DNA from 4 places in the Vibrio sp. 2130-1 genome. Region 2 is predicted to be linked to each of the others. Evidence: predicted binding sites of a transcription regulator. Region 2 holds the regulator's gene; each other region holds the start of a gene.
The links. The regulator CRP, encoded in region 2, controls carbon source genes, mostly activating them, when cyclic AMP is high. The targets are predictions, from matches to a motif close to TGTGANNNNNNTCACA.

Region 1 (4,960 bases), on a different contig from region 2:
ACATTGCGGATGCGATTATCGAACTGAAAAATCGTGCACATGAGTTAAAAGGGCTCACTTTCGAGTACGAGCCACCAGTGCTGCGCCACTTTACTGCTCGATTTAAAGAGATCGATTAACTCAAGTTTAAATCTAGATAATCAAAAGGCCGCGAGTTTCGCGGCCTTTTTCGATTCGTTTATTTCTTAGCGTTACACTTACGCCAACTCTAATGTGATGCGAACGAACTGGTCGTCTTGATACTGCACTTCATAATTGAAGGTACCACTGGCGTAAATGCTGCCAAGAAAAAGTGAACGTTGACTCATTGGTCCGCGGAACAGCATCGAAATAGGAGCGATTAGGGCGTTATTATCATCGAAGTGCTGATTTAAGTTCTCAGAAAGCACACACAGCAAACAGCCGTGTTGGTCGTGAGATAAGTCGACGTCTTCCGGTCGAGATAATAACACGGTAGTCCCCAGTTTCTTCTCAATCTCGTTGATCAGCAGCAAGTAGCTATCTAGATCGGGTTGAGGGTTGCTGGGTTTGTCTGCACCGACGCAGCGCTCGAGTAATGCTTCCAGATTTCCGTTCTCACCTTTTGCCTGCTGAGTCAAAGATTTTAACGGCTTTTTAATCAGCTTATAGCGATTACTCTTCAGTTTTGGTTTCAGCCATTTCTGAAGTAAGTCATTACGTTCTTTAAGGGAGAGGCCATGCGAGGACGCGTGAATTTTAAAGTGCAGGTGTAATAAAGCGTGAACCGCAAGCTCACTCAGAAGTTGATTAGCATCTGTAGACTGTCTTGCCTGCTTAGAACTTTGCATTACACTCGAACAAAATTAGGGAAGAAGGATAATGGTGCCGAGAGAGGGACTCGAACCCTCACACCAAAGGCACTAGCACCTCATGCTAGCGTGTCTACCAATTTCACCATCTCGGCATCATGATGCTCTGAATACTCAGAGGCCTCGAAAGAAGCAACGCGAATTGTATAACCAAAATCCACCTGTTGGCGAGAGCAAAATGACGAATTTTGGCTCTTTCGAGTTTGATTGCATATTTATTGGTCACTTTTATGTTTTTTACCATCAACGCCTATCCTTATGCCCTTACTTTTATTAATAGTATGACGACAAAAGAGTACTTTTGCCTAAATTTTGAACGCTTGAACGTTTGCGTAAATAAATGTGATGAATATCTCTTTTTGTTGGCTATACTTGCGTCCCGTTTAAGCGGGAATTAGGGTTTAGTTGTTCAGGACCCTTACCCATACAAGCCGTCACATGGAGCAGGCCAAGCAACATGCTCGCCAGCAGTGAATGACCCCACGGACCGGACCAGCTACGTTCAATTGCTTGTATAAGGTAAAAATAAGATGTCGAACTATTCGTTCTGTCTACATTCTGGATCTAAAAGTGAGTTATCACTCGCTGCGTTGTCCCTTTCTTCTGCCAATTCCTTTGGCTCTTTTTTCTTTTTCAACGTTTAGTAGGTCCAGCTCATGAGTGTTCTATTTAGTCTATTTGGTATTGTTGCACTGCTAGGTTGTGCTTTCCTACTTTCTGAGGGTCGTTCTTCCATTAATTGGAAAACTGTATCTCGCGCCTTGATGCTACAAATGGGGTTTGCTGCTTTGGTGCTCTATTTCCCGTTGGGTCAAGCGGCGCTGGCGAGTTTAAGTAATGGGGTCGCGGGGCTACTCAGCTTTGCTGATGAAGGGATTAAATTCCTCTTTGGTGACCTCGCTTCTTCTGGCTTTATCTTCGCTATTCGTGTCCTTCCTATCATCATCTTCTTCAGTGCTCTTATCTCCGCCCTTTACTATTTGGGCATTATGCAAAAAGTGATTCAATTTATTGGCGGCGCTATCCAGAAGTTCTTGGGTACGAGTAAAGCAGAGTCTTTGGTTGCAACAGGGAACATCTTCTTATCTCAAGGCGAGTCACCACTTCTTATTCGTCCATTTCTTTCTAACATGACTCGCTCTGAACTGTTTGCCGTGATGGCTGGTGGTATGGCTTCAGTGGCGGGCAGTGTGCTTGGTGGTTATGCTGGTTTAGGGGTCGACCTCAAATACTTGATCGCGGCAAGCTTTATGGCAGCGCCAGGTAGTTTGATGATGGCAAAAATTATCGTTCCTGAGCGTCAAACGCCAAGCGATTACAACAATATTGAGCTAGATAAATCAGAAGAAAGCAACGTAATTGATGCGCTAGCAAGCGGTGCTATGGGCGGTATGAAAGTTGCTGTTGCTGTTGGTACCATGCTTATCGCTTTCGTGAGTGTTATCGCGATGGTGAACACGGGGCTAGAAAACTTGGGTGAGATACTTGGTTTCTCTGGCGTAACGCTACAAGCGATTTTTGGTTATTTGTTTGCACCTCTCGCATGGTTGATTGGTGTGCCAAGCCACGAAATCCTAGCTGCGGGTTCATACATTGGTCAGAAAGTGGTGATGAATGAGTTTGTTGCGTTTATCGATTTTGTGCAGCACAAAGCGACACTGTCTGAGCATACTCAAATTATTATCACTTTTGCGTTGTGTGGTTTTGCGAACATTGGCTCAATTGCGATTCAGTTGGGTTCTATCGGCGTGATGGCACCTGAGCGCCGCAAAGATGTTGCAAGTCTAGGCCTAAAAGCGGTTGCTGCTGGTACACTCGCTAACCTGATGAGTGCGTGCTTAGCGGGCATTTTTATCTCGCTCTAATTTAGATTGAAGATCCACACTAAAAACCCGCCTAAATGGCGGGTTTTGTTATTTCTAAGGCTTGGGCATTAAGCCGTAAGGTATCGATTTAAAAGCCTCTGGGTGCTCTTGATAAGTTGGCGCTTTATGTACCCCTTTCCAATCGAGCAGCATGATGGCTAGCACGTTACGGTGTTCGCCGTACTTGAGATCAAAGTTACCGTCGACCGACGGAATCATCCCTTTTTCTGCGTTGATTGCATGACGAATGGCTTGGCGGGTCTTCTTTACGACCGGATCATGGTCCAAGCCTGCTAACAAAAACGAAATGCCGACTTCCGCAATCACATCTTCTTTGGCGCGCAGTAGGATAGTGTCGATGTTGTTGCGAAAGTAATCATAAATCCATTGGTGTTTCTTCTCGCTTACTCGCTCCTGATAATACTGTGAATCGGCAAAGATGATGTGCGTCATACCATAGAGTTTGTTCCAATACTGCTGAGCTGAAAGCATCTTATCTTTATCGTCGGGGTAGGTGTCACGGAAGGTTTGAGTGAATTCCTCGACCACATCTTGCTCTCCTAACTGACGAAGCCAGTAGACTTGGTTTGCAAGCTGAGCTGCCCATGCCTCTATCATCTCTTTGTCCGTAACGTAACGCGAGAAATCGTAGCGCCTAATAATTTTTCTCAGCGTTTTGTCTTGTTTATGCTTTAGGCCATATTCGTTTGCTCTTGCCATTGCGCCAAGCAAATCCACACCAAGATAAAGGTACTCAGGATGGTGTTTAGTCACGGTATAGCGTCGCTGACCTCGTTCGGTTTCTTTCTCTTGATACGTGGTCAGCCTTTGAGATGAATAGAGAATGATGTCTTCTGGTTCAACGACTTCATTAGCAAATTGGTTTAACCGGCTGGCTACTTGTGCCATGTCGGTCCAAATGGCAGCGTGATATTTCTCATCTAATGTTTGGCGGTACATGCGTAAGCCAAAATGGCCCTCTTTAAACGCCGGGAAAGTGAACAGTTCTTGTTCGTAGGTACTACGAATCAACTGCGCTGATTGAGTATTATCGAGAAGCGGTACGTCTTCCTGTGATGCCTGAGCAGCAAAGGTAAGTGAGCAAGAGAGTAAGACCGCTAAGCTAAGAGGTTTAATACGCATAAATCCATTCCCTATGAAGTCCTGAACCTAAACCTACCATCAATATTAATTGAGAATGTAAAAGCTGAGTCAATAGTTGAAAATTTGCCTAAAAGTCAGGTTGATACGTTCATCTTTGGTTTTCGCGGTTTTTGGTACGCAGTGCTTCCAGTGATGCTGAAGCTCGCCAGCCATAATCAGTAAGGAGCCGTGAGAAAGCTCGTATTCAATCTCAGTTTTACAATGTAAATTTCTAAGCAAAAATCGACGTGTTTCACCTAAGTTCAAAGATGCGATAACAGGGTTTCTACCTAACTCTGGTTCATTATCTTGGTGCCAGCCCATTGAGTCTTGGCCGTGTCGATATAAGTTAGCGAGAACAGAATTAAAAGTGACATCAGCAACTGATTCGCAACGCACTTTCAGCTGAGTTAACTCAGGAGTCCAAGGGTGAGGCTGCATGGTTAAGCCTGAGTAAGTATATGCTGCATCACCGTGCCACGCTTGTAAGCGAGGTTGAAGTACTGACTTGCCGAACATAGTAATGTGTTCTTGGTGCCATGGCAGTGTCTTTCGAAGTTGGTCAAAGTAATTATCCGCCTCAAGATGGTTAAGAAAATGAGGATCATAATAAAGTTCTCCTCTTTCTACTTCTTGCCATAGATCGCCGCCAAATAAATCGCCTTGTTGATGCATCATCTCACACCTAAAACATAAAAGTTGTCAATCACTGTTACCTTTCTGATTATGATTGGTTATTCTTGTGATAATAAGAATTTTAACAATAAATAAAAAATCTCGTAGTTGTATACGAGTTGTGGGGAGAAAATGCGTTATTTACCCAGAAAGCGATGCTATTTTGCATTGTTCTTCCTCACCTTTTTCGCTTTGTGTATTGGGGTTATTGAGCTGTTAAATCGAAACCAGCAAGAGCTTCACAAAGAGCGAGTTCAAGTTGAGGCCAAAGAACAACTTTCCATTCTCCGTTCCAATTTGGAAGCGGTACTTATGGCGGATATCTACAAAGCCAGTACTTTAGCGACACTCATTACTTTACTTCCTAAAAACCAAGAAGAAGAATTGAGTATCGCCGCTCACCGAATCCTAAATAAAAGTAAACATATTACAATAATCGGTATCGCG
Region 2 (4,960 bases):
CGGTTGGTATTTCTCTTGGCGGTAACATGTTGGCGAATTATTTAGCCCAATATAAAGACCACCCTATTTTGAATGCAGCGACTATTATCTCAGCGCCTTTAGACCTAGCGGCGTGTGCGAACCGTATAGAACAAGGCTTTTCAAAAGTGTATCGCCGTTATCTGCTTTCTTCACTGAAACGTAACGCGTTACAAAAGCATCATCTACTGCATGGCGAGCTGGCGCTGTCCTACAACTCAATCAAACGTGTCACACGGCTGTATGAATTCGATGATTTGATTACCGCACCATTGCATGGCTTTAAAGACGCACAAGATTATTACGACCAATGCTCTGGCTTAAGTAAACTACAGCAAATCACGCTACCCACACTGATCATCCATGCCAAAGACGATCCGTTCATGACCGATGATGTGATACCGAAGTTTGTTCTGCCAGATAACATTGATTACCGTCTCTTTGAGCACGGTGGCCATGTTGGCTTCCTGACAGGAACGGCGTTAAAACCTAAGTTTTGGTTGGAGGAAGCGCTGCCCGCGTATTACGAAAGTATCGCCGCAGATTACCTTTCTGCTGTATCCAAGCAACGAACGCAGTAAACTAGCCGCTCATCATAAAAGTTAGAGGTATTTATGATCATTCCATGGCAAGACATTGCGCCGGAAACATTGGAAAACTTAATTCGTGAATTCGTCTTACGCGAAGGAACGGATTACGGAACCGTCGAGGTTTCTTTGCATGACAAAATTGATCAAGTTAAAGCTCAATTGGAAAAAGGTGAAGCGGTTATCGTGTTCTCTGAGCTACACGAAACCGTCGATATTCAGCATAAAACAAAATTTTAGACCCTTCACATTTTACCGTATCCCACTCGATGACAAGGTATTGTTACGTGCTATAGTGGGATATCGACCGTGCAGTAGTAACTCTACTGCACATTACAGGTAAGTAATTTTCGACAAGGTTTGTCATGTCAGCTAAACACCCAATTATTGCGGTTACTGGTTCGTCCGGTGCCGGCACGACCACTACATCTGAAGCCTTCCGTAAAATGTTCAATATGATGAACGTTAAACCCGCATGGGTTGAAGGCGATAGCTTCCATCGCTTTACTCGCCCAGAAATGGACATCGAAATTCGCAAAGCCCGCGAGCAAGGTCGACACATTAGCTACTTTGGCCCACAAGCTAATGACTTCCCGGGACTAGAAGAGTTTTTCCGTAAGTTCGGGCATGATGGCACTGGCAGCGTGCGCCGTTATCTGCACACGTTTGACGAAGCGGTTCCCTACAATCAAATGCCAGGCACGTTTACGCCGTGGCAAGACTTACCCGAAAACAGCGACGTGCTGTTTTATGAAGGGTTACATGGTGGCGTGGTGGATGGTGATGTTAATGTTGCTCAACATGTGGATTTCTTAATTGGCATGGTGCCGATTGTGAACTTAGAGTGGATACAAAAATTCGTACGCGACACTCGCGATCGCGGCCATTCGCGTGAAGCGGTAATGGACTCAATCGTGCGATCCATGGACGATTACCTCAACTATATCACTCCTCAGTTTTCTCGTACTCACATCAACTTCCAGCGCGTACCGACCGTTGATACTTCCAACCCACTTAATGCAAAAGGCATCCCTAGTTTGGATGAGAGTTTTGTGGTGATTCGCCTACGCGGTATCAAGAATGTCGACTTCCCATATCTGCTGGCCATGATTGATGGCTCATTCATGTCACGCCACAACACGATTGTCGTACCCGGCGGTAAGATGAGCTTTGCAATGGAGCTCATAGTTCGGCCTATCCTACAACAGCTCATCGAAACAGGGAAAATTGGCTAAAAACCTGCCTGCGAAGATGTTTACTTTTCATACCGTGATCATGTGCACAGTTTTGCTTACAAAATCTCAATCATGGCACGATTAAAATCAAGAAATCGTTTTCGAAAAAGGATACTATTTCTTACCGAAACACAAGAGAGCTTGCAGCATATAAAAAGTGCTCTTATTCTAGTAGGCCTAATTCAGGCTTAGCTAAAATATGGATAGCGCAAGCGTACCCTGCAGAGGAAGTGAGATATTATGGTTCTAGGTAAACCTCAAACCGACCCAACATTAGAGTGGTTTCTTTCACACTGTCATATTCATAAGTACCCTTCAAAGAGCACGCTAATTCACGCGGGCGAAAAGGCAGAAACTTTGTACTACATCGTTAAAGGTTCTGTTGCGGTTCTTATCAAAGACGAAGAAGGTAAGGAGATGATCCTTTCTTACCTAAACCAAGGAGACTTTATTGGTGAACTTGGTCTATTCGAGGAAGACCAAGAGCGCACAGCTTGGGTTCGTGCTAAATCTCCTTGTGAAGTTGCTGAAATTTCTTTCAAGAAGTTCCGTCAGCTTATCCAAGTAAACCCAGACATCCTAATGCGTCTTTCTGCGCAGATGGCTCGTCGTCTTCAAGTAACTAGCCAAAAAGTGGGTGACCTGGCGTTCCTAGACGTAACTGGTCGTATCGCTCAGACGCTTCTGAACCTTGCAAAACAACCAGACGCAATGACTCACCCAGACGGCATGCAAATCAAGATCACTCGTCAAGAAATCGGTCAAATTGTTGGCTGTTCTCGTGAGACAGTAGGTCGTATTTTGAAGATGCTAGAAGAGCAGAACCTAATCTCTGCTCACGGTAAAACCATCGTGGTTTACGGTACTCGTTAATCTCAAACTAGAGTGACACGAACAAAATTATAAAAGCCACCAATGGCAACATTGGTGGCTTTTTATTTGCTCATGACCAAATGAGATAGGGTGCAGCGAACACTAATGAGTAAGCTTAACAGGTTAACCCTAAAACTTAGCCATTCGTACTTTCAAAGATTTTGTCAGCTGAAGCGGCCACGAAACCTGGGTACAAATCACCATTTTCCATCGGATAGCGCTTAGCAAATTCATAAAACCCGCCAGGGATAATTTCAGTGCCTTCGCTAAAACGAACCGCTACTTTATCTGCCATGGTCGATGACTGCTCTAGCAACACCTCAGGAGTGCCCTTCACTTCACCACCATTTTCATTAATGGTAAACCCAGCGGTACGCAGATGATCGTTTACCTGCTTCACTTCTTCATATTCATTGAGCTGGTTAACGCTCACCGTGAAGTGGTTTGCTCCGTAACCATGCGCCGCAAGCCAAGATGCGTACTCACTTTCTTTAGCCAACGTTTGGTAATCAGCAAAGCTTAAATCCCACAAGCGTCCACCATGTAAGAATGCGCTATCGTTCAGCTTGTCAGCATCGACTTGTGCCACCAAATTTTTCACAATCTCTTGTAGCTCAGACGAGCACTCTTCAACTTTTAGCTCACTAATAAATACTTTAGGTTGCTTCGGATCTGGGTGCTCATAGTGCTTAGCAACCAGCTTTTTGCTTTCGAAAACGTAATCACCACACGCCTTGTAACCAATAGCTACAAATGGCTTAGCTAGAGTTTCAATACCAAGAGGCGCGATATTGAAGGTACGTAAAGCTATATGATCATTAATCAGAGGCTCATCTTCTTGAAGCAGCTGATGCACTTTAGCAGCCGAAGGGCAAAGACGTTGAATGTAATCTTGCCATAGCGATTCAAATAACACATCGGGCGTCATAACGACTCCTTGTTACGAGATGTAGAGTTTAAAGGTAAGCGGAAGTTGGCTGCTCGTTCACAACAAAAGTTGTCCAGAACAATGAACGAGCAACCATCAACCTGTGACGGTAAATGCCAGTCAGTCAACACGCTTTTCCGAGTCTTTGCTCACTTTTCGTGTTCTGCCAACGATCACTACAACCCATACCTAAATGATGCGCCGGCAAGGTGAGCCGCAATGCATAGTTGCGACTCTATTATTAAAACTTATAGCGCTACACCTGGACTCAATGTTGCAGGCAAGACAGTCTCTTGACCTTCCATTGATGCCATTGGGTACGCACAGTAATCTGCTGCGTAGTAAGCGCTTGGGCGCAAGTTACCCGACGCCCCCGGACCACCAAATGGCGCATCACCGCTTGCACCAGTGAGCTGGCGGTTACGGTTCACGATACCTGCACGAATGTGGTCAACGAAGTATTCCCATTCTTGGTCGTCGGTTGAGACCAAACCAGCAGATAAGCCAAAGCGCGTATCGTTTGCTAGCGCCACGGCTTTGTCTAACCCTTCGTAACGCACCACTTGCAGAAGTGGGCCGAAGTATTCTTCATCTGGTAACTCAGCAATGTTGGTTACATCAATGATGCCAGGAGAAACAAACGCCGCCTCTCCTGCTTTCGCTTCAATCAAGCTTTCACCGCCAAGAGACTGTAGATTAGCTTGTGCATCAAGAATAAACTTGGCTGCCGCGACCGAAATTTGCGGTCCCATAAATGGCGCAGGTTCTGCAAATGGTTGGTCTACGCGAATATTGCGTGTCGCTTCAACGAGCTTGGTGATAAGCGCATCGCCTTTTTCACCCAATGGCACATACAAACGACGAGCACACGTACAACGCTGCCCAGCACTGATAAACGCTGACTGGATGATGGTATAAACCGTGGCATCCAAATCACCGTATTTATCAGAGATCACCATCGGGTTATTACCCCCCATTTCTAGTGCGAGCATCTTGCCCGGTTGACCAGCAAATTGACGGTGTAATACATGTCCCGTATTCGCGCTACCCGTAAACAGTACGCCATCAATGCCTTTAGCGTCAGCGAGGGCGATACCAGTTTCTTTCGCGCCTTGAACAAGGTTAATCACGCCTTTCGGCAGACCGGCTTCTTCCCATAGCTTCATTGCCAATTCACCCGTCCATGGCGTTTGCTCAGACGGTTTGAAGACTACCGTGTTACCAGCCAGTAGCGCAGGCACAATGTGACCATTTGGTAGGTGGCCTGGGAAGTTGTAAGGACCAAACACCGCCATCACGCCCAATGGGCGGTGGCGCAA
Region 3 (4,960 bases), on a different contig from region 2:
CAGGGCGAGAATGCGATAGACCGAATTCTTCATTTGATTGAAGAAGCCGAATCTCGTAAGGCACCATTAGAACGCTTTCTTGATAAATTTAGCCGTTGGTATACGCCGCTAATGATGCTGGTGTCTCTGATGGTTATCGTTACGCCGCCATTACTATTTGCCCAACCGTGGGAAACGTGGATCTATCGAGGACTCGCCCTGCTGTTGATTGCTTGTCCATGTGCATTAGTAATTTCAACACCTGCGGCGATCACTTCTGGCTTGGCGGCAGCGGCTAAGCGGGGCGCATTGATCAAAGGTGGAGCGGCGCTTGAGTTGCTTGGCAAGGTTGAGTCTGTCGCATTTGATAAAACTGGGACACTGACGCAAGGTAAACCAGAAGTGACTGACGTCTTTGCTTTTGATATGGATGAAGACAAGTTACTTAGCCTAACTGCGTCAATCGAGGTTGGTTCAAGTCATCCTCTAGCGGTTTCTTTAGTTACCAAAGTGCAAGAGCAGGGGCTTACTATTCCTGAAGCGTTGGATAAAACCGCGCAAGTAGGCTCTGGTGTCACTGGTTACGTCGATGGAAAAATGGTCCAAGTGGTCACGCCTTCAAAGGCAGACTTTCCACTTTCTCAAGAAGCCAAAGAGCAAGTGGTTACGTTGGAACAACAAGGTAAAACGGTTGTCATTGTGCGTTTCGATGACGAGGTCATTGGCGTGATCGCATGGCAAGATACATTGCGCTCAGATGCCCAGCAGGCCATCGCAATGTTGAAGGAACTTGGGGTCACGTCGGTGATGCTAACGGGTGACAACCCGAGAAGTGCAGAAGCAATGGCAAATAGAATAGGCTTGGATTATAAAGCGAGTTTGTTACCTGCAGACAAGGTGCATTACGTCGAGAAGCTATCACAACAACATACCGTTGCGATGGTGGGAGACGGTATCAATGATGCTCCAGCCATGAAAGCTTCGAGTATCGGCATTGCGATGGGAGGCGGTACGGATGTTGCGCTCGAGACTGCTGATGCGGCGTTAACACACAACCGTTTGATTGAGCTACCTGCCATGATAGAACTGTCGCGTGCGACGCTAAGTAACATTCGTCAGAATGTCGCGTTAGCGCTAGGTTTGAAAGGTGTATTCTTAGTGACAAGTTTACTTGGTGTAACTGGGTTGTGGGTTGCTGTATTAGCCGACAGTGGTGCAACAGCACTGGTGACATTGAATGCGTTGAGATTACTTCGTTTTGAGTCCAAGCAGATCAAATAACTGACCTAACCATTGATCCCACTCATTAATAGCCCGAGGCATTCGTGTATCGGGCTTTTTTTAACCGTATTAACCTGATGCGATCAGACGTTTTTCTCGTCCTTGAAATCACGCATTGCTATGCAACAAAATGATCTAACGCCCCTTAAAGTGTGATCAATACCAGTTTTGTTTGAAATTTAATTTTCATTACATTTTGTCATTGTGATTGTGATCACTCTATGTTGGTGAAAGGTTCGCTACAGTGCATCTGTACCCAATAACTGATTAATGAGCTTATTGTTCATAAAATAAGCCACAATAAGGAGCGACTTATGTCTCAAGCTGTATTCCATTTAGGTGTTACTGAAGCTGATCTTAATGGTGCGACTCTAGCGATCATTCCTGGTGACCCAGCGCGTGTTCAAAAAATCGCAGAACAAATGGAAAATCCAGTATTTCTAGCAAGCCATCGTGAATACACGCTATACCGTGCAGAGTTAGACGGTAAACCTGTTGTGGTTTGTTCTACAGGTATTGGTGGTCCTTCTACCTCTATCGCAGTTGAGGAATTGGCACAGCTTGGTGTTCGTACTTTCCTACGTGTTGGTACAACGGGTGCAATTCAACCACATGTAAACGTGGGTGACATGATCGTAACGACGGGGTCAGTTCGTCTTGACGGTGCGAGCCTACACTTTGCTCCTATGGAATTCCCAGCAGTTGCTGACTTTGAAGTAGCAACCGCAATGAAAGCAGCAGTAGAAGAGTCTGGCGCTACAGTTCACATGGGTGTGACTGCATCAAGCGACACGTTCTACCCTGGTCAAGAACGTTACGATACGTTCTCTGGTCGTGTTGTTAAGCGTTTCCAAGGCTCTATGCAAGAATGGCAAGACATGGGCGTACTTAACTTCGAGATGGAGTCTGCAACACTGCTAACAATGTGTGCGAGCTCTGGTTTAAAAGCGGGTTGTGTGGCTGGTGTTATCATCAACCGTACACAAAAAGAGATTCCAGATCATTCAACTCTGAAAGAAACGGAAGCGCGTTCAATTAAAGTGGTTGTAGAAGCAGCGCGTAAAATGCTTTAAGCCGCTATAGTTGGCATTTAAACAAACAGAAAAAACCAGAGGCTAACCTCTGGTTTTTTTCTACTTATAGAAATGCGTACAGCTAAAATTTAGGTATAAAAAAGCAGCATTAATGCTGCTTTTTATCGTTGTGAATTTTAGCTTTTCTTAATGGCACTATATCTCGTCTGAACCGCCCGCGTCTTTAAACCAAGCAGTTAAGTGCGTTCTTAAATCTTTAAGCTCATCAGGGCCAATCAGGGCTAGCCCTAAGTCTTCAGCACGAGTAATGTCATTGTGACGAAGAGGACGGAAGCTCACCAACATTGCGCGCGCTTGTAAGCCACCTAATAGATCGCGAAGCGATTCTAACTTATATAAAGTATCGTCGCCGTCATCTCTCATGCCTTTGGTTTTGCACTCGATGATGTGCAGCTTGTTGTTTACAACTGTTGCGACATCTAACTCATTGCGTACTTCACTTTCACCAAGTTTACGATAAACCTGAACATTTAACGATCGATCTTGAATCGTCGGCATGGTGTCTTGGATTTGCTTCACGGTGCTGTGAACCAAAGTTTCTAACCACTCACCGTTTGAAAAGCGTCGAGCATCTTCATCTGCAAACGTTAAAACGCCATTCTCATAGGTGGCGATTTCTGCTTCTACTAAATCTGAAAGCAACATGTTGAGCTCACGGTAGCCCTGCTGTTTTTCGGAGAGCTCGACATCAAGCTTTTGTTCTTTGCGGCATGTGGTTGCAAGGTAGTTAAGTGTTGCTAGACCTGGCCCAAGCTCAAGCGCATTTGAGGCCCATCGTTCACCAAGTTCATACAATTTTTTATCAAGAAGAGGTGGTAAATCAACGTGGTGAAACTCGCCGCGTGCACCAAAGATAGTGAGGTAATCTGCAATCGTAATGTGATCTTCGACTTGGGTATCTTCTTTGCCATCAGGGTATAACCAACAAAGCTTATCGCTACTAGGCTCAACCACAAAAATTGGCCAGCGATAGGTACGGAAAACTTCGTACACCGACAACAAGCGATGACGAAGACCACAGCTCGCGTTCAATTTTACATCTTCGCCGCGTTCATGGAGATCTTTTGCCAGTTTTTGAATTGCTTGTTTGATCAGAGATGTATTAACAGCGGATGGAATTTCAAAAAATTCAGAAGTAATTTCTCGTTGATCTAAAACGGCACTCAGTCGGTCAAATATATCTAACTGGCTCTTGTCTCCGATGAAGACGATATGTGTGCTTAGCGTACGATTATCTAATAGAGGAGTGACCAATCTCACTGGGTCTTGGTCGATAATACCAACATGAACAGCCATAGATTTTCCTTTTTATGAGGCCGCTCGAAAAGAGTTGTGCAAGGGGATGAGCTGGCCTTATTAATCATATGTAGACATGGCCGACAAAAAACAAGGGCGACTTAACAAAAAGTCGCCCTTATACAGTTGATTGCACTAATTAATGCTCTTAATTATAAAGTATTTATAACTTAAATCGGTGGACCAATTCATTTTGCTGATGAGCCAAGTGGGTCAGTGATTCACTGGTTTGTGCGATACTCGACATGGCATGGAAACTTTCATCGGCGATGCTGTTGATATCTTCGATGCTGCGAGCAATGTCTGTTGATGTTTCACTTTGCTCTGCTGCTGCTTGTGAAATGTGCGTACTCATTTGGCTGATTTCGATGATTAGCGCCTGGATCTCTTCCATTGAGCTGTTCGCTTTTGACGCTTGCTCAACCGACATCTCCATATCGCTCATACAGCTTTGTATGACTTGGTTTGCCGATTGTGAGCTAGATTGCAGATTACAGATCATAGATTCAATTTCAGTGGTTGATTGAGTCGTTCTTGATGCGAGTACTCGTACTTCATCTGCCACTACCGCGAAGCCGCGACCTTGTTCACCAGCGCGAGCCGCTTCAATTGCCGCGTTCAATGCCAGTAGGTTGGTTTGCTCCGCAATGTTGCGGATCACATCAAGGATAGATCCAATTTGACCACTCATCTTTTGTAGCTCAGAAACTGCGGAAACCGATTCGTTCAAACGTGTTTCTAGTTGATTAATGGTTGAGATGTTACTGCTCATAACATTTCTGCCTTCTTCAGAGGCAGCTTCGACGCGTTGCACCATTTCTAGCGAGCCTTGCGCACTTTGCGCGACTTCTTGCACTGAATGAGACATTTCTGTCATCGCAGTAGCGACGTTTGCCGTTTGTTCGCGTTGAGAGCTCAATTTAATTTGTGCTTGCGAAGAGGTGCGTTCGTTGGTTGTCGCGGTTGACGATAGGTTTTCTGACGCTTCGTTGAGTTTCACCAAGATCTCGTGAAGGTTGTCGGCCAGTGAGTTAATGTGTCCACTCACACGGCTGAATTCGTTGTTATAGCGAATATCGATACGCTGTGTCATATCACCTTCAGTCAGGCCTTCTAACACTTTTAGAATACGAGTCAACGGTTCGCGAACGCTTTGTGCGATGTGGTAGCCAATCGCTGTCGCGAGTAAAACGACAATAACGCCAATGATGATGGCTTTCGTTACACCCGCTGAATATATGTCACCTGCATCTGCCAATGATTCATTGAGCTTATCTGTTGCGGTTGTCGTGAATTGCTCAAGAATCGCC
Region 4 (4,960 bases), on a different contig from region 2:
CCATCAATTCGTAACTAACGTTATCGGCTTTTCCCACCATTGCTTGGTCAAACAAATGCAGTGCAAATACTTTTTCTTTACCTGCGATAATCTCGACTTTGTCTTCTTCCGGACGATAGCTTGAAGAGATCAAAGTACCTTCGTGTTCAGGTTCGAATGTATTTTTAATCTGTAGCTCAATACCACTTTCACGCAAACCCGCAGCGGCATTTGGGTGAATCGCTTCCATGCCAAGGTTCGCAAGTTGGTCTGCTACGTCATAGTTTGTACTACCAATTGGTAACACTTTTTCAGGGCCAACAACGCGTGGGTCTGCTGAGCTCAAGTGGTACTCTTTGTGAATTACTGCTAAATCCGCTTTTGTTATTGCTGCAATTCGGCTAAATGTCATCTCACTATAACCTCGGTCATAAGTGTGCATTAGGCCCTCTTTACAGTAAGCATAACCTGTCACGATTGGCAGTTCTTTTGATACATCGATATCAGCAAACGCGTCACTGATCGACTCATCAAGGCTTCTTGGCGCTTGATTATCCCAACCAGACAGGTCAACGAACTTAGCGTTAATACCCATATTTTTTAGTTTTAGTGCTGTGTTGTAAGCACTATGTGCCTCACCGATAGACGAGAGAAACTCTCGAATTTGAGGCAAGTACTGGCGCAACGAAAATTGACCGTACTGACAGGTTTCTAAAATATTCGCGATACAGTTTTTCGCTTCAGCAATGCGGGAGCGAATGAATTTATCCGCACGGATACGATTCATTGGGTCCGCAAAAATATTTTCATTGGTCAGCAACATACGGCTTTCAACGTACGCTAACGCTTCTTCCCATTTGTCGTCGCGTTTCGCGATAAGCTGATAAACGCCTGGTTTACTGGTTTTTTTACACTCGAGCAGCGCATCGGTCATACCACCGTATGCAGATACGACAAAAATACGATTGTATGGTGTTTTGGGACGAAGAATAATATTGTCGAGAACAGCATCAAACGCTGTCATTGATGTACCGCCGATTTTTTCTACGGTAAATGTCATGATAAGCCTTTTTTGATTGGTAACTTTAAAAAGAAAAAAGAAGAGATAGTAAAGTGTGGGGTGGCAAAGCACCCCACAATCATCTTTTAGTCAACGAGAGGATAAACACCGTTTTCATCGTGCACTTCAGCGCCAGTAATCGGTGGGTTAAACACACACGCCATTACCATTTCTTTATTCTTATAAGCTCTCAAGTAGTGCTCATCGTGTTTATCAAGGATGTATAATGTACCTGGTTTGATTGGGTACGTTTCTCCACCTACAACTTCAATCTCACCTTCACCACTCATACAAAACACCGATTCAAGGTGGTTTTGATAGTGAATATGAGTTTCTGTATCTTCATAAATCGTTGTGATGTGGAAAGAGAAACCCATGTTGTCGTCTTTCAACAACATGCGGACACTTTCCCAGTTATCTGAAACAACACGTCGTTCGCTGTTGCGGCATTCATCTAGAGTTCTGACGATCATAATTAAAATCCTTATTAAGATGCTTGTTTGAAATGTTTCGCAGCGATAGTCTCTACTGCATTTTCAAAGATGCTTAGTCCTTGATCTAGCTCTGATTCGCTGATGGTTAGTGGACAGAAGAACTTCACAACTTCATCTTCTGGACCCGCTGTCTCTATCACCATTCCATTCTCGAAACAGTTTTTCGCAATTTCAGATGCCATGTCACCATTGATACATTCAATACCAACCATCATGCCGCGGCCTTTTTTCTGCACAAACATTTGAGGAAAGCGACGAACACAACGGTCAATAACTGCACTTACCTTGTCTGAACACTGCTTGATGTGTGTTTCAAAATCATCGTTTGCCCAGTAAATTTCTAGTGCTTTTGCAGCAGTAATAAAGGCGTGATTATTGCCACGGAACGTACCGTTATGCTCGCCAGGCTTCCACTGGTCAAGCTCAGGCTTAAGTAATACGACAGCCATCGGCAAACCGTAACCACCGATCGACTTCGATAGCGTCACGATATCCGGTTGGATACCAGACGGCTCGAAACTAAAGAAAGTACCGGTACGTCCACAACCTGCTTGAATGTCATCGACAATCACAAGAATGTCATTGGCTTTACAGATTTTGCTCAAACGTTGTAACCACTCGTTTGAAGCAGCATTTAAACCACCTTCACCCTGCACAGTTTCAAGAAGTACAGCGGCTGGTTTATCCATACCTGCAGAGTTATCATTTAGCATGGTTTCGAACAGCGCGAGACCATCTACGCCAGCGTAACCTTCAAATGGAATACGAGTGACGTTACTTAGGCTAGAACCGTTACCTTGTCTGTGATGCTGGTTACCCGTTGCAGCCAGTGCGCCAGCAGTACAACCATGGAAACCGTTAGTAAACGCAACGACGCTGTCGCGGCCTTTTACTTTTTTAGCCAGCTTCAATGCCGCCTCAACAGCATTAGTCCCTGTTGGGCCCGTAAACTGAACCTTGTAATCCAAGTTTCTTGGTTTAAGGATGTAAGTATCCAACGCTTCCAGAAACGATGCTTTCGCTTCTGAGTGCATATCCAAACCGTGAGTAATACCGTCCATTTCAATGTACTCAAGCAACGCTTGTTTTAGTACTGGATTGTTATGGCCGTAATTTAGAGATCCCGCTCCAGCAAGGAAGTCTAAGTATCGTTCACCTTGTTCTGTTTCTAGCCAGCAGCCTTTCGCTTTACGAAAAACGACCGGGAAATTGTTTGAATATGAGCGTACGTTGGATTCCTGCTTTTTGAAAATATCCATGATGAGACCGTTTTTAATTCCTATTGTTTGAGGATTATTTGAGAGGAATGCGATACAAATATTCTGTATCGTGTTTGCCTTTAAAGTGGGCTTCTTCATCCAAAAATGTGCTTACTTGGCCAGAATTGCCGTTCATCGCATCTAACTTTTTGAACAGTGCCCAAGAGGCTTTATTATCTTCCGTGATGGTAGTTTCTACCGATTTAACACCGCCTAATTCCTCTCGGGTGAGAAGTTCTTTCAACATGCGGAATGCTAAACCATGACCTCTAAAGCGAGGTGAGACTGCAACTTGCCAGACAAATAAAACGTCTTGCTCGTCTGGTTTCTGATAACCGGAAATGAAACCTGCGATTTCGCCTTTTTGCTCAACCAAAATACTGGTTTTGCTGAAATGCGTAGACTGTAGGAAATTGCAATAAGATGAGTTCATGTCCAATGGAGGACAGTCTGCAATCAAGCTGTAAATGTCGTCACCATCAGAGATTTTAGGCTCACGAAAAATCCATTTTTTACTTGAGTCTTCTCCAATCTCTGGATAAAGGACCCAAGGTGCTGATGTGATCATGTGAAAATACATATCCTTTGAGGTCTAATTAAATTTCCTTTTTATTATGGGCATCCCTCGCGACTAAAAATCAAATAATCCGCCTTTTTGTCGGTATTTTTGTGATATAGATCACAAAAATAAACCTATTAACCAAAAGTTAAAATAGTTCGATGTCTAATTTATTAAATAGTCACCTAAATGCACAGTACAAAAAACAACCAGAATAAGACCATTTTCCATGCTGTTCATTTCTCAGAGAAAAATAGAAATCCAAAAAAAAGCGGCATGCTTTCGCATACCGCTTTTATCAATAATTTAACTGCTGATACTAGTTATTTTGATTTCTTAGAAACCGCCTTTGGACGAGGTTCATCCATCAAACCTTTTATCAAAGATACCGTTGCAACAAGCAAAACAATAGTAAATGGTAAACCAGTCGTCACCGCCATTGCTTGAGCAGCAGCTAGACCACCACCCAACATCAATGCAATCGCAACCAAACCTTCAAACGTACACCAGAACACGCGTTGTGGCGTTGGTGCATCGACCTTACCGCCCGCAGCAATAGTATCAATAACCAGTGATCCTGAGTCAGAAGAGGTAATGAAGAACACCACGACTAAGATAATGCCGACAAAAGATGTTATCTCAGCCAATGGCATAACATCTAACATGGCAAAAAGTTTTAAAGGCAGTTCTGCGTTAAACACCGCCTCATAGCCATCATTAACGTATTGGCTAATTGCGTTACCGCCAAAAGCCGTCATCCATAACACACAAACTGAAGATGGGATAAGAATAACGCAAATAATAAACTCACGAACCGAACGACCGCGAGACACACGTGCGATGAACATACCCACAAATGGTGACCAAGAAATCCACCACGCCCAGTAAAACGCCGTCCAGCCTTGAGAGTAATTCACATCCTCTCGTCCAAATGGCATAGATAAGGCAGGGATATTAGCCACATAGGAAACGATGTTCTCGAAGAAACCAGTTAAAATCGCAATCGTCGGGCCAACAACAATAACAAATAGCAATAGCAGCGCTGCAAGACCCATGTTGATTTCAGATAAGATTTTCACGCCCTTATCGAGTCCAGCCACAACAGAGATTAAAGCGAGCGCAGTAATACCAATAATCAATATAACCTGCGTGGTATTGGTCATTGGGACATCAAACAGGAAGTTCAAACCCGTTGCGGCTTGAGATGCACCGTAGCCTAGCGATGTTGCTAAACCAAAAACCGTCGCTACCACTGCAAGAATATCGATAATATGACCAGTCCAACCCCATACACGCTCACCAAACAAAGGGTAAAAAATTGAGCGCATGGTGAGTGGCAAACCTTTGTTAAATGAAAAGATAGCCAGTCCAAGAGCCAAGAGCGCGTATATTGACCACGGATGAAGTGCCCAGTGGTAAATCGTCGCAGCCATCCCTAATGCCGAAGCTGCAGTTGCATCGCCCTCTGCACCACCTAGCGGTGCCCAGTCAGTACGTACACCATTCTCAACGCTCACGCCACCAATCGCAGAACTAAAATGGGACATCGGTTCTGATACACCGAAGAATACGAGACCAATGCCCATACCTGCAGCAAATAGCATTGCCA

Region 1: a site for CRP is predicted at 1,400-1,415, ahead of R7Q09_RS05010 (NupC/NupG family nucleoside CNT transporter). Genes of this name have one in related genera too.
Region 3: a site for CRP is predicted at 1,464-1,479, ahead of udp (uridine phosphorylase). Genes of this name have one in related genera too.
Region 4: a site for CRP is predicted at 3,461-3,476, ahead of ectA (diaminobutyrate acetyltransferase). Genes of this name have one in related genera too.

The regions. Positions count from the first base shown of each region.
Region 1 covers NZ_JAWOUT010000003.1:60,197-65,156, forward strand. Annotated here, with positions in the region: gene R7Q09_RS04995 (tryptophanase) at 1-119, shown strand, start outside; gene R7Q09_RS05000 (DUF2913 family protein) at 198-809, opposite strand; tRNA gene R7Q09_RS05005 (tRNA-Leu) at 842-925, opposite strand; gene R7Q09_RS05010 (NupC/NupG family nucleoside CNT transporter) at 1,487-2,695, shown strand; gene R7Q09_RS05015 (DUF3541 domain-containing protein) at 2,750-3,838, opposite strand; gene R7Q09_RS05020 (alpha-ketoglutarate-dependent dioxygenase AlkB family protein) at 3,908-4,513, opposite strand; gene R7Q09_RS05025 (diguanylate cyclase) at 4,646-4,960, shown strand, end outside.
Region 2 covers NZ_JAWOUT010000023.1:28,874-33,833, reverse strand. Annotated here, with positions in the region: gene R7Q09_RS22330 (hydrolase) at 1-599, shown strand, start outside; gene R7Q09_RS22325 (YheU family protein) at 633-845, shown strand; gene R7Q09_RS22320 (phosphoribulokinase) at 971-1,840, shown strand; gene crp (cAMP-activated global transcriptional regulator CRP) at 2,081-2,713, shown strand; gene R7Q09_RS22310 (DUF1338 domain-containing protein) at 2,850-3,641, opposite strand; gene astD (succinylglutamate-semialdehyde dehydrogenase) at 3,890-4,960, opposite strand, start outside.
Region 3 covers NZ_JAWOUT010000002.1:19,606-24,565, forward strand. Annotated here, with positions in the region: gene R7Q09_RS02685 (zinc/cadmium/mercury/lead-transporting ATPase) at 1-1,260, shown strand, start outside; gene udp (uridine phosphorylase) at 1,575-2,333, shown strand; gene R7Q09_RS02695 (DUF1887 family protein) at 2,490-3,650, opposite strand; gene R7Q09_RS02700 (methyl-accepting chemotaxis protein) at 3,814-4,960, opposite strand, start outside.
Region 4 covers NZ_JAWOUT010000002.1:472,752-477,711, reverse strand. Annotated here, with positions in the region: gene R7Q09_RS04735 (aspartate kinase) at 1-1,039, opposite strand, end outside; gene R7Q09_RS04730 (ectoine synthase) at 1,126-1,512, opposite strand; gene ectB (diaminobutyrate--2-oxoglutarate transaminase) at 1,527-2,792, opposite strand; gene ectA (diaminobutyrate acetyltransferase) at 2,827-3,360, opposite strand; gene R7Q09_RS04715 (BCCT family transporter) at 3,675-4,960, opposite strand, start outside.